DNA from 2 places in the Streptomyces sp. 3330 genome. Region 1 is predicted to be linked to the other one. Evidence: riboswitches for the same ligand, from Rfam matches in the RefSeq annotation. Region 1 holds a riboswitch; the other holds the start of a gene.
What was found. A riboswitch is a leader RNA that binds a small molecule or an ion and turns the genes downstream of it on or off. The one in region 1 is predicted to bind glycine.

Region 1 (4,205 bases):
GGGGCCGAGGTCCTGCCCAGCGCCCTGCCCAGGGCCTCCAGGGGAAGGGCCCTCAGGTCGCCTTCCGGCCGGGAGAGTTCCACGCCCACGAACATCACCGGGTCCGCCGTCTCGATGACGGCCAGGCAGCGGCGGGCCGTGCGGACCACGCCCGTGGCCTCGAACTCCGCCGAGGCCGCGGCCAGGAAGTCCACCGGGTCGTCCTGCCAGTCGGGCTCGTACAGCCGGACCCGGCCGCCCGCCGCGCCGCCGTCCAGCGGGGTGCGGCCGGCCCGGCAGAGCTCGGCCACGGCGGGCGGGGGCAGCGGGACGCCGACCACGCCGTCCGGATTCACCAGGATGCCCACCTGCGGGGGCAGCCCCCGGGCGAACTCGACGGCCGGCGCGATCGTGAACGACATGTGCGAGCCGACGACCTGCCGGAACTGCTCCTCGGAGCTGAAGACCGGCACGTACACCTGGCCCTCGATCTCCATCGTGGGCAAGTCGAGGGGGCCGCTGTGCGGGCCGCCGCCGCCGGGCAGCGGCACCCAGACGAAGCTGCGTCCGAGCACCTCGACGATCCGGCCGCCGGCCCCCGGCACGCCGAGGGAGACGGAGAGCACCTCCTCCAGCTCGTTGCCGGGCCATCCGCCGTGCGGATGGGGGTGCGCCTGCGCCGGAAAGTCCGCGGAGAAGTCCGTCGGAAAGTTCGCCGGGGGGAAATCCATCTGCCTACCGCCTGCTGAGAACCACTCACTTCGCTGTGCCGGAAAGGCTAGCGGGTACCGGGGGTCGCGCCGGAGCCCTCAGTCCCTGAACCCGATGCGCCGCAGCGTGTCGGCCGCCGCGCGGTCGAGCAGCACCGCCGAGCCGCAGCCCGCGGGCAGCCGGCCCTTCTCCACCGAGCGCGCGAGCCGGGCGGCCGCGTGGCGGTGACGCAGGAACGCGTACCGGGAGACGCCCCGGCCGCGCTCGCGCTGCCCTTCCAGCGCCGTGTCCGCGCCGACGTCCAGCAGCAGCAGGTGGAGGGTGCCGCCGCGGCGGCGGGCCTCGCGGGCCAGCCAGTCGCGGACCCAGGCCTGCGTGCCGCAGTCGTGCACGACGACGCCCTCGCCGCCGCGCAGCGCCCGGCGCAGTCCGGCGTAGTGGGCGAGCCGGACGAGGGGGCGGTAGAGGCCGTAGGGCAGGAAACGCGGGGTACGGGCGTCCCAGCGGTCCCGGGTGTCCTGGGAGTCGATGCGGACGCCCCGCACGGTCCGCCGCATGAGCGTGGACTTGCCGCTGCCGGGCAGGCCGGTGACCACGACCAGGTCCCGGGGGCCGAAGAGCAGGCCGTGCGGGCTGCGGCCGGCCCGCTCGCGCAGGTCGCGGACGACGGGCGCCGGCCGGGGGCCGCGCGCCTCCCGGGCCGGGGCGACGGGCTGCGCGGGCAGCGCGAGCCCCGAGCCGGTCGCGAATGCCGTGGACCTCGCCCTGGTCGTCCTGTTCACCGTGATCGTCCTCCCCTGGGGTCAGATGGTGTCCTCATCCCCACCGAGCGTAAAGAGAAGGTAATGCGCCGCGCCCGGCGATTTCGTGCGCGTACCGACACAAGCCGGTTACAGATGCGGCCTGCCGTGATCGGGGCGAGCCGTGCAATGATGGCCGCGCCAACTGCATACCGGCCGTTTGAATCCGCGCGGGAGAGTCCTCAGCAGCAGCTTCGCTGGGGCGCCGAAGGAGCAAGTCCCTCCCTTGAATCTCTCAGGCCCCGTTACCGCGCGGGCGAGGCACATCTGAAAAGCGGGCCGCTGTCTCCAGCGGTCCCACCCAAGGTGCAAGTCATGGTCGATCCCCTCGCGGATCGTCATGGCGAACCTCTCAGGTTCCGATGACAGATGGGGAGGAACGACCTCGCCTTCCCCCGTGCCTGCCCGCCCCGCTGCGCGCGCACCGGGGGGATCCCGTCGCCTTGGGAGACGAACGCCCGATGAGCAGTACCGACCCCGCATCCGACCAGAACGCCGGGCAGCGCCACACCGCCCTCGACGCGGTGCACCGCGCGCTCGGCGCGACGATGACCGACTTCGCCGGCTGGGACATGCCCCTGCGCTACGGCTCCGAACGCGACGAGCACCACGCCGTCCGCACCCGGGCCGGGCTCTTCGACCTGTCGCACATGGGTGAGATCACCGTCACCGGCCCGCAGGCCGCCGCCCTCCTCGACTTCGCCCTGGTGGGCAACATCGGGGCGGTCAAGGCCGGCCGCGCCCGCTACACGATGATCTGCCGCGCGGACGGCGGCATCCTGGACGACCTGATCGTCTACCGGCTCGCCGAGACCGAGTTCATGGTGGTGGCCAACGCCTCCAACGCGCAGGTCGTGCTGGACGCGCTGACCGAGCGCGCCGACGGCTTCGACGCCGAGGTCCGCGACGACCGCGACGCCTACGCGCTGATCGCCGTGCAGGGCCCCGAGTCCCCCGGCATCCTCGCGGCCGTCACCGACGCCGACCTGGACGGCCTGAAGTACTACGCGGGCCTGCCCGGCACCGTCGCCGGCGTCCCGGCCCTCATCGCGCGCACCGGCTACACCGGCGAGGACGGCTTCGAGCTGTTCGTGCGGCCGGAGCACGCCGTCGAGCTGTGGCAGGCGCTGACCAAGGCCGGCGAGGGCGCCGGGCTGGTGCCCTGCGGCCTGTCCTGCCGGGACACGCTCCGCCTGGAGGCGGGCATGCCGCTGTACGGGCACGAGCTGAGCACCTCCCTCACCCCGTTCGACGCGGGACTGGGCCGGGTGGTGAAGTTCGAGAAGGAAGGCGACTTCGTCGGGCGCACGGCGCTGGAGGCCGCCGCCGGGCGCGCCGCGTCGCAGCCCCCGCGCGTCCTCGTCGGCCTGGTCGCCGAGGGCCGCCGGGTCCCGCGCGCCGGGTTCGCCGTCGTCGCGGGCGGCGAGGTGATCGGCGAGGTCACCTCCGGCGCCCCCTCCCCCACCCTCGGCAAGCCGATCGCGATGGCGTACGTCGACGCCGCCCACGCCGCGCCGGGCACCACGGGCGTCGGCGTGGACATCCGGGGCAGCCACGAGCCGTACGAGGTCGTGGCGCTGCCGTTCTACAAGCGCCAGAAGTAGACACTGGGCGCGTCGACGCCCGCCCGCGCGTGACGCTGCGCACACTTCCGCCGCTCACGTGCGTTTCCGCAGTCCCCTATTCACCAGCACCCTCCCGCGTACAGGAGAATTCAAGCCATGAGCAACCCCCAGCAGCTGCGCTACAGCAAGGAGCACGAGTGGCTGTCGGTCGCCGAGGACGGCGTCTCGACGGTCGGCATCACGGAGCACGCGGCCAACGCGCTCGGTGACGTGGTCTTCGTACAGCTCCCGGAGGTCGGTGACACGGTGACCGCGGGCGAGACCTGCGGCGAGCTGGAGTCGACCAAGTCGGTCAGCGAGCTGTACGCGCCGGTCTCCGGCGAGATCGTCGAGGTCAACCAGGACGTCGTCGACGACCCGGCGCTGGTGAACTCCGCTCCCTTCGAGGGCGGATGGCTGTTCAAGGTACGCACGGCGGGCGAGCAGGACGACCTGCTCTCCGCCGACGAGTACACCGCCTTCACCGCCGGCTGAGGAGTCGTAGACGCATGTCCGTCCTGAACACGCCCCTGCACGAGCTCGACCCGGAGATCGCCGCCGCGGTCGACGCCGAGCTGAACCGTCAGCAGTCCACGCTCGAGATGATCGCCTCGGAGAACTTCGCTCCGCTCGCGGTGATGGAGGCGCAGGGCTCGGTCCTGACCAACAAGTACGCCGAGGGCTACCCGGGCCGCCGCTACTACGGCGGCTGCGAGCACGTCGACGTGGCCGAGCAGATCGCGATCGACCGGATCAAGGAGCTGTTCGGCGCCGAGTACGCCAACGTGCAGCCCCACTCGGGCGCCTCCGCCAACCAGGCCGCCCTGTTCGCCATGGCCCGGCCCGGCGACACGATCCTCGGCCTGGACCTGGCGCACGGCGGTCACCTGACCCACGGCATGCGGCTGAACTTCTCCGGCAAGCAGTTCGACGTGGTCGCCTACCACGTGGACGACGCCGGTCTGGTCGACATGGCCGAGGTCGAGCGCCTCGCCAAGGAGCACCGCCCGAAGGTGATCATCGCCGGCTGGTCGGCGTACCCGCGGCAGCTGGACTTCGCGGAGTTCCGCCGCATCGCGGACGAGGTCGAGGCCTTCCTGTGGGTGGACAT
Region 2 (4,205 bases), on a different contig from region 1:
CCCGGCGTTCGGCTGGAGGGACACCTTGTCGTACCCGGTGACCTCGGCGAGCCGCTCCTCCAGCTCACGGATGAGCGTCAGGTAGCCCTCCGCCTGCTCGGCAGGCGCGAAGGGGTGCAGCTGACCGAACTCGGGCCAGGTGACCGGCTCCATCTCGGTGGTGGCGTTGAGCTTCATCGTGCAGGAGCCGAGCGGGATCATGCCCCGGTCCAGCGCGTAGTCGCGGTCGGCGAGCCTGCGCAGGTAGCGCAGCATCGCGGTCTCGGAACGGTGCTGGTGGAAGACGGGGTGCGTGAGGATCGCGTCGGACCGCAGCAGCCCGGCGGGCAGGGAGTCCGCGGTGGCCGCGTCGAGCGACTCGATGTCGCCCTCCACGCCGAAGGCGGCCCAGACGGCGAGGACCTGCGCCCGGGCGGTCGTCTCGTCGCAGGCGATCGACACCTGGTCGGCGTCGACGAGGTGCAGGTTGACGCCGAGCTCCCGGGCGGCGGCGACGACCGCGGAGGCCTTCGCCGGAACCCGCACGGTCAGGGTGTCGAAGTACGACCCGTGCACGACCTCGACCCCGCCGGCCTCGAGCCCGGCGGCGAGGATCGTGGCGTACCGGTGCGTGCGCCGGGCGATCGCCCGCAGCCCGTCGGGGCCGTGGTAGACGGCGTACATGCCCGCCATCACCGCGAGCAGCACCTGCGCGGTGCAGATGTTGCTGGTGGCCTTCTCGCGCCGGATGTGCTGCTCACGCGTCTGCAGCGCGAGCCGGTAGGCCTTGTGCCCGTCGGCGTCCACCGAGACGCCCACCAGCCGCCCGGGCAGGCTGCGCGCGAACTGCTCGCGGACGGCCATGTAACCGGCGTGCGGCCCGCCGAAGCCCATCGGCACACCGAACCGCTGCGTGGTGCCGACGGCGATGTCCGCCCCCAGCTCGCCGGGCGACTTCAGCAGCGTCAGCGCGAGCAGATCGGCGGCCACGGTGACGAGCGCGCCGAGCCCGTGCGCCTGGTCGACGAGCGCCTTGAGGTCACGCACGGCACCCGAGGCGCCGGGGTACTGGACGAGCACGCCGTTGATCTCCCGGGCGGCGATCTCCGCCGGGATGCCGTCGCTCAGGTCGGCGACGACGACCTCCACGCCCGCGGGCTCGGCGCGGGTCTCGATCACGGCGATGGTCTGCGGCAGGGCGTCCGCGTCGATGAGGAAGAGGCCCTTCTTGTTCTTCCCCATGCGCCGGGACAGCGCCATCGCCTCGGCGGCAGCGGTGCCCTCGTCGAGCAGCGACGCACCGGAGGTCGGCAGCCCGGTCAGGTCGGCGACCACGGTCTGGAAGTTCAGCAGCGCCTCGAGCCGGCCCTGGGAGATCTCCGGCTGGTACGGCGTGTAGGCCGTGTACCAGGCCGGGTTCTCCATGACGTTGCGCAGGATGACGGGCGGCGTGAACGTCCCGTAGTAGCCGAGGCCGATCATCGAGTCGAGGACCTGGTTGCGGTCGGCCAGCGAACGCAGCTCGGCCAGCACCTCGGCCTCGGTGCGGGCACCCGGCAGGTCCAGCGCGTCGGCGTTCTTGATCACATCCGGGACCGCCGCGGCGGTGAGCTCGTCGAGCGAGCCGTAGCCGACCTGTGCGAGCATCTTGGCCCGCGCTTCGAGGTCGGGCCCGATGTGGCGCTGTTCGAAGGGAATTCCCTGCTCGAGCTCTGCGAGCGGAATGCGATGGGCGGTCATTACGGAGGCCTCCTGGTCTGACACGACCTTCGAGGGTCACCACGGTGGGTACCCGGACGGCCTCCCCCTCTGTCATCTCAACCTGAGAGCTTCACCGGGTCGCCCGAGGGGACCCGGCTTTCACCGTCGGTGAGAGCGGGAACCGTCGACGCCGTCGGCACCCGCCCTGCTTTCCAGAGTGACCTCGTCCGTGCGGTACGTGAGCCTGAGAGATTCCGGGGAGGATTTGCTCCTTCGGCGCCTCCGGTGATGTCCGGAGGACTCTCCCGCGCGGTGTCAGCAGCCATTGTCAGACTACCAGCGGGGTCAATGAGACTCGCTCGAGTGGCCACTCGTCCCAATGTGCTCTTTTGTAGTGCTTACGGATGAGTTGCGACCAAGTGGAGGGCCCGTGCAGACCGACATCGATCCGCGCAACCTGATCGGCCGCAAGGCGTTCGACCGCAACGGCGCCAAGATCGGTACCGTCGACGAGGTCTATCTCGACGACGCCACCGGAGTCCCGGAGTGGGCGGCCATACGCACCGGCCTGTTCTCCCGCGACGCCTTCGTTCCCCTGGAGCCCAGCCGACTGGTCGAGGGCACCCTGCACATCCCCTTCGACCGGGCCCTGATCAAGGACGCTCCCGACTTCGGCGTGGGCCGCCACCTCTCCCCGGAACAGGAACTGCAGCTCTACCACCACTACGGCCTCGACGTGGGCGCCGCTCCCCCGCTTCCGGACCACGACTTCGGCCGACTGGCGGGAACGGACGACAGCTGAGCCTTCCGTCCCTCCCCCGCTCAGCCGCCTCCGTCGCACCGGCCGTCCCGGTCGTGTGTGAGTCACGTCAGCCGCAGGCCCGTATCAGCGCCCCGAGAATCCCGGCCGGGTCGTACAACGGCCGGGCGCCGTCCGTGACGGCTCTCCGGGTGTCGGCGTCGACCGGATCGGTCCGCGCCCAGCGGACGGAACCGACGCCCACCTCGACCTCCAGCCCTGCGGCGGTCGCATACCGCCATGCGGTGACGGACCCGCGTTCCCGGATCCCGATCGCCTCCCCCAGGGCCGGCTCACGTGCCCACCCGGCGTCCTGCGCGTACCGGGCGGGCGCCGTCGACAGCACCACGAGGTTCACGTCCGAGTCGGGCCCCGCGGTCCCCCGCGCGAAGGATCCGACGAGCAGCAGCCCCACCACGTCGCTCCGGTTCCCGGCCCACCGGGTGAGCCGGTCCACCACCCGGCGCATCTCGGCCTCGCGCTCCGGCGACACCCCGGCCGGATCCGCGAACCGGCCCTCGTGCAGCTTCATGCAGCTCCCCATCCGTCACCGGTGTCACCGCACGGGACACCGCCACCGCTTCGACCCACCCCACCCTGCGAACCGCTTCACTCTGTGTAACTGATCCGCCTCACGCGGAGTTCCCGGTCTCCGCCTCCGACGCCTTCGGCTGCGTTGACGGCGCCGCCACCGCGGCCCCGCCCTCGTCGTCAGGTCTTCGTCGCACCAGCGGCAGCGGTTCCGCCGGCTCCAGCCCCGGATCGTCGGTCCGGAAGGTGCGCACCCGTCCCGGCTCCGACTCGGGCGTCTCGAACCGCACGGTGACCCGGCCCAGCCCGCTGCCCTGCACCCATCCGTGGCCGAGCTCGGCATGCCGCACATCGTGTCCCGGGCGCCACTGACGCTCGACCGGCACCGGCACCTCGCCCACGGGCTCGTCCGCGAGTTCCTCCTCGGGCCCGTCGGCCAGGTCCTCGGCGGCCTGCGCGAACAGATCCTCCTGCGTGAAGTCGGCCAGTCCGCTGACGCCCACCCCGAGCAGCCGCACCCCGCCGGTCGTGTCCACCGGGTCCAGCAACCGGGCCGCCGCCTCCCGGACCACCGCCGGATCGTCGGTGGGCCCGCGCAGGGTCTCGGACCGGGTGAGCGTGGAGAAGTCGTACCGCCGCACCTTCAGCACGATGGTCCGCCCCGACAGACCGGCGCCCCGCAGCCTGCGCACACACCGGTCCGCGAGCCGCTGCACCTCCAGCTCCACCCGGACCCGGTCATGGATGTCCACGTCGTACGTGTCCTCGACCGACACCGACTTGGCCTCCCGCTCCGCCACCACGGGCCGGTCGTCGCGGGCCAGCGCCATGGCGTACAGCGCGTGCCCGTGCGCCTTGCCCAGCAGCCGCACCAGCTCGTCCTCACCCGCCTCGGCGATCTCGTCGATCGTGGTGATCCCGGCCCGGCGCAGATGGTCCCCCGTCGCCGGCCCGACCCCCGGCAGGGTCCGCACCGACAGCGGGCCGAGCAGGGCCCGCTCGGTCCCCGGCTCGATGAGCACCAGCCCGTCGGGCTTCGCCTGCTCCGAGGCGATCTTCGCCAGCATCTTGCAGGAGGCCAGGCCCACCGAACCCGTGAGCCCGGTGACGGCCCGTATGTCGGCGCGCAGCCTGATGCCCGCCAGCCGCGCCGAGTCGCTGTCCCAGGCCGCTCCCCCGGCGTCCAGGTCCACGA

Region 2: another riboswitch for glycine. It lies ahead of gcvP (aminomethyl-transferring glycine dehydrogenase); the one in region 1 lies ahead of gcvT (glycine cleavage system aminomethyltransferase GcvT).

Annotation. Positions count from the first base shown of each region.
Region 1 covers NZ_JAVDVA010000012.1:42,505-46,709, reverse strand. The annotation lists gene J2X68_RS20900 (enhanced serine sensitivity protein SseB) at 1-710, opposite strand, end outside; gene J2X68_RS20895 (AAA family ATPase) at 789-1,478, opposite strand; glycine riboswitch at 1,652-1,751, shown strand; gene gcvT (glycine cleavage system aminomethyltransferase GcvT) at 1,952-3,094, shown strand; gene gcvH (glycine cleavage system protein GcvH) at 3,212-3,589, shown strand; gene glyA (serine hydroxymethyltransferase) at 3,604-4,205, shown strand, end outside.
Region 2 covers NZ_JAVDVA010000023.1:132,792-136,996, forward strand. The annotation lists gene gcvP (aminomethyl-transferring glycine dehydrogenase) at 1-1,719, opposite strand, end outside; glycine riboswitch at 1,903-1,998, opposite strand; gene J2X68_RS31450 (PRC-barrel domain-containing protein) at 2,111-2,482, shown strand; gene J2X68_RS31455 (nucleotidyltransferase domain-containing protein) at 2,550-3,011, opposite strand; gene J2X68_RS31460 (DNA polymerase IV) at 3,112-4,205, opposite strand, start outside.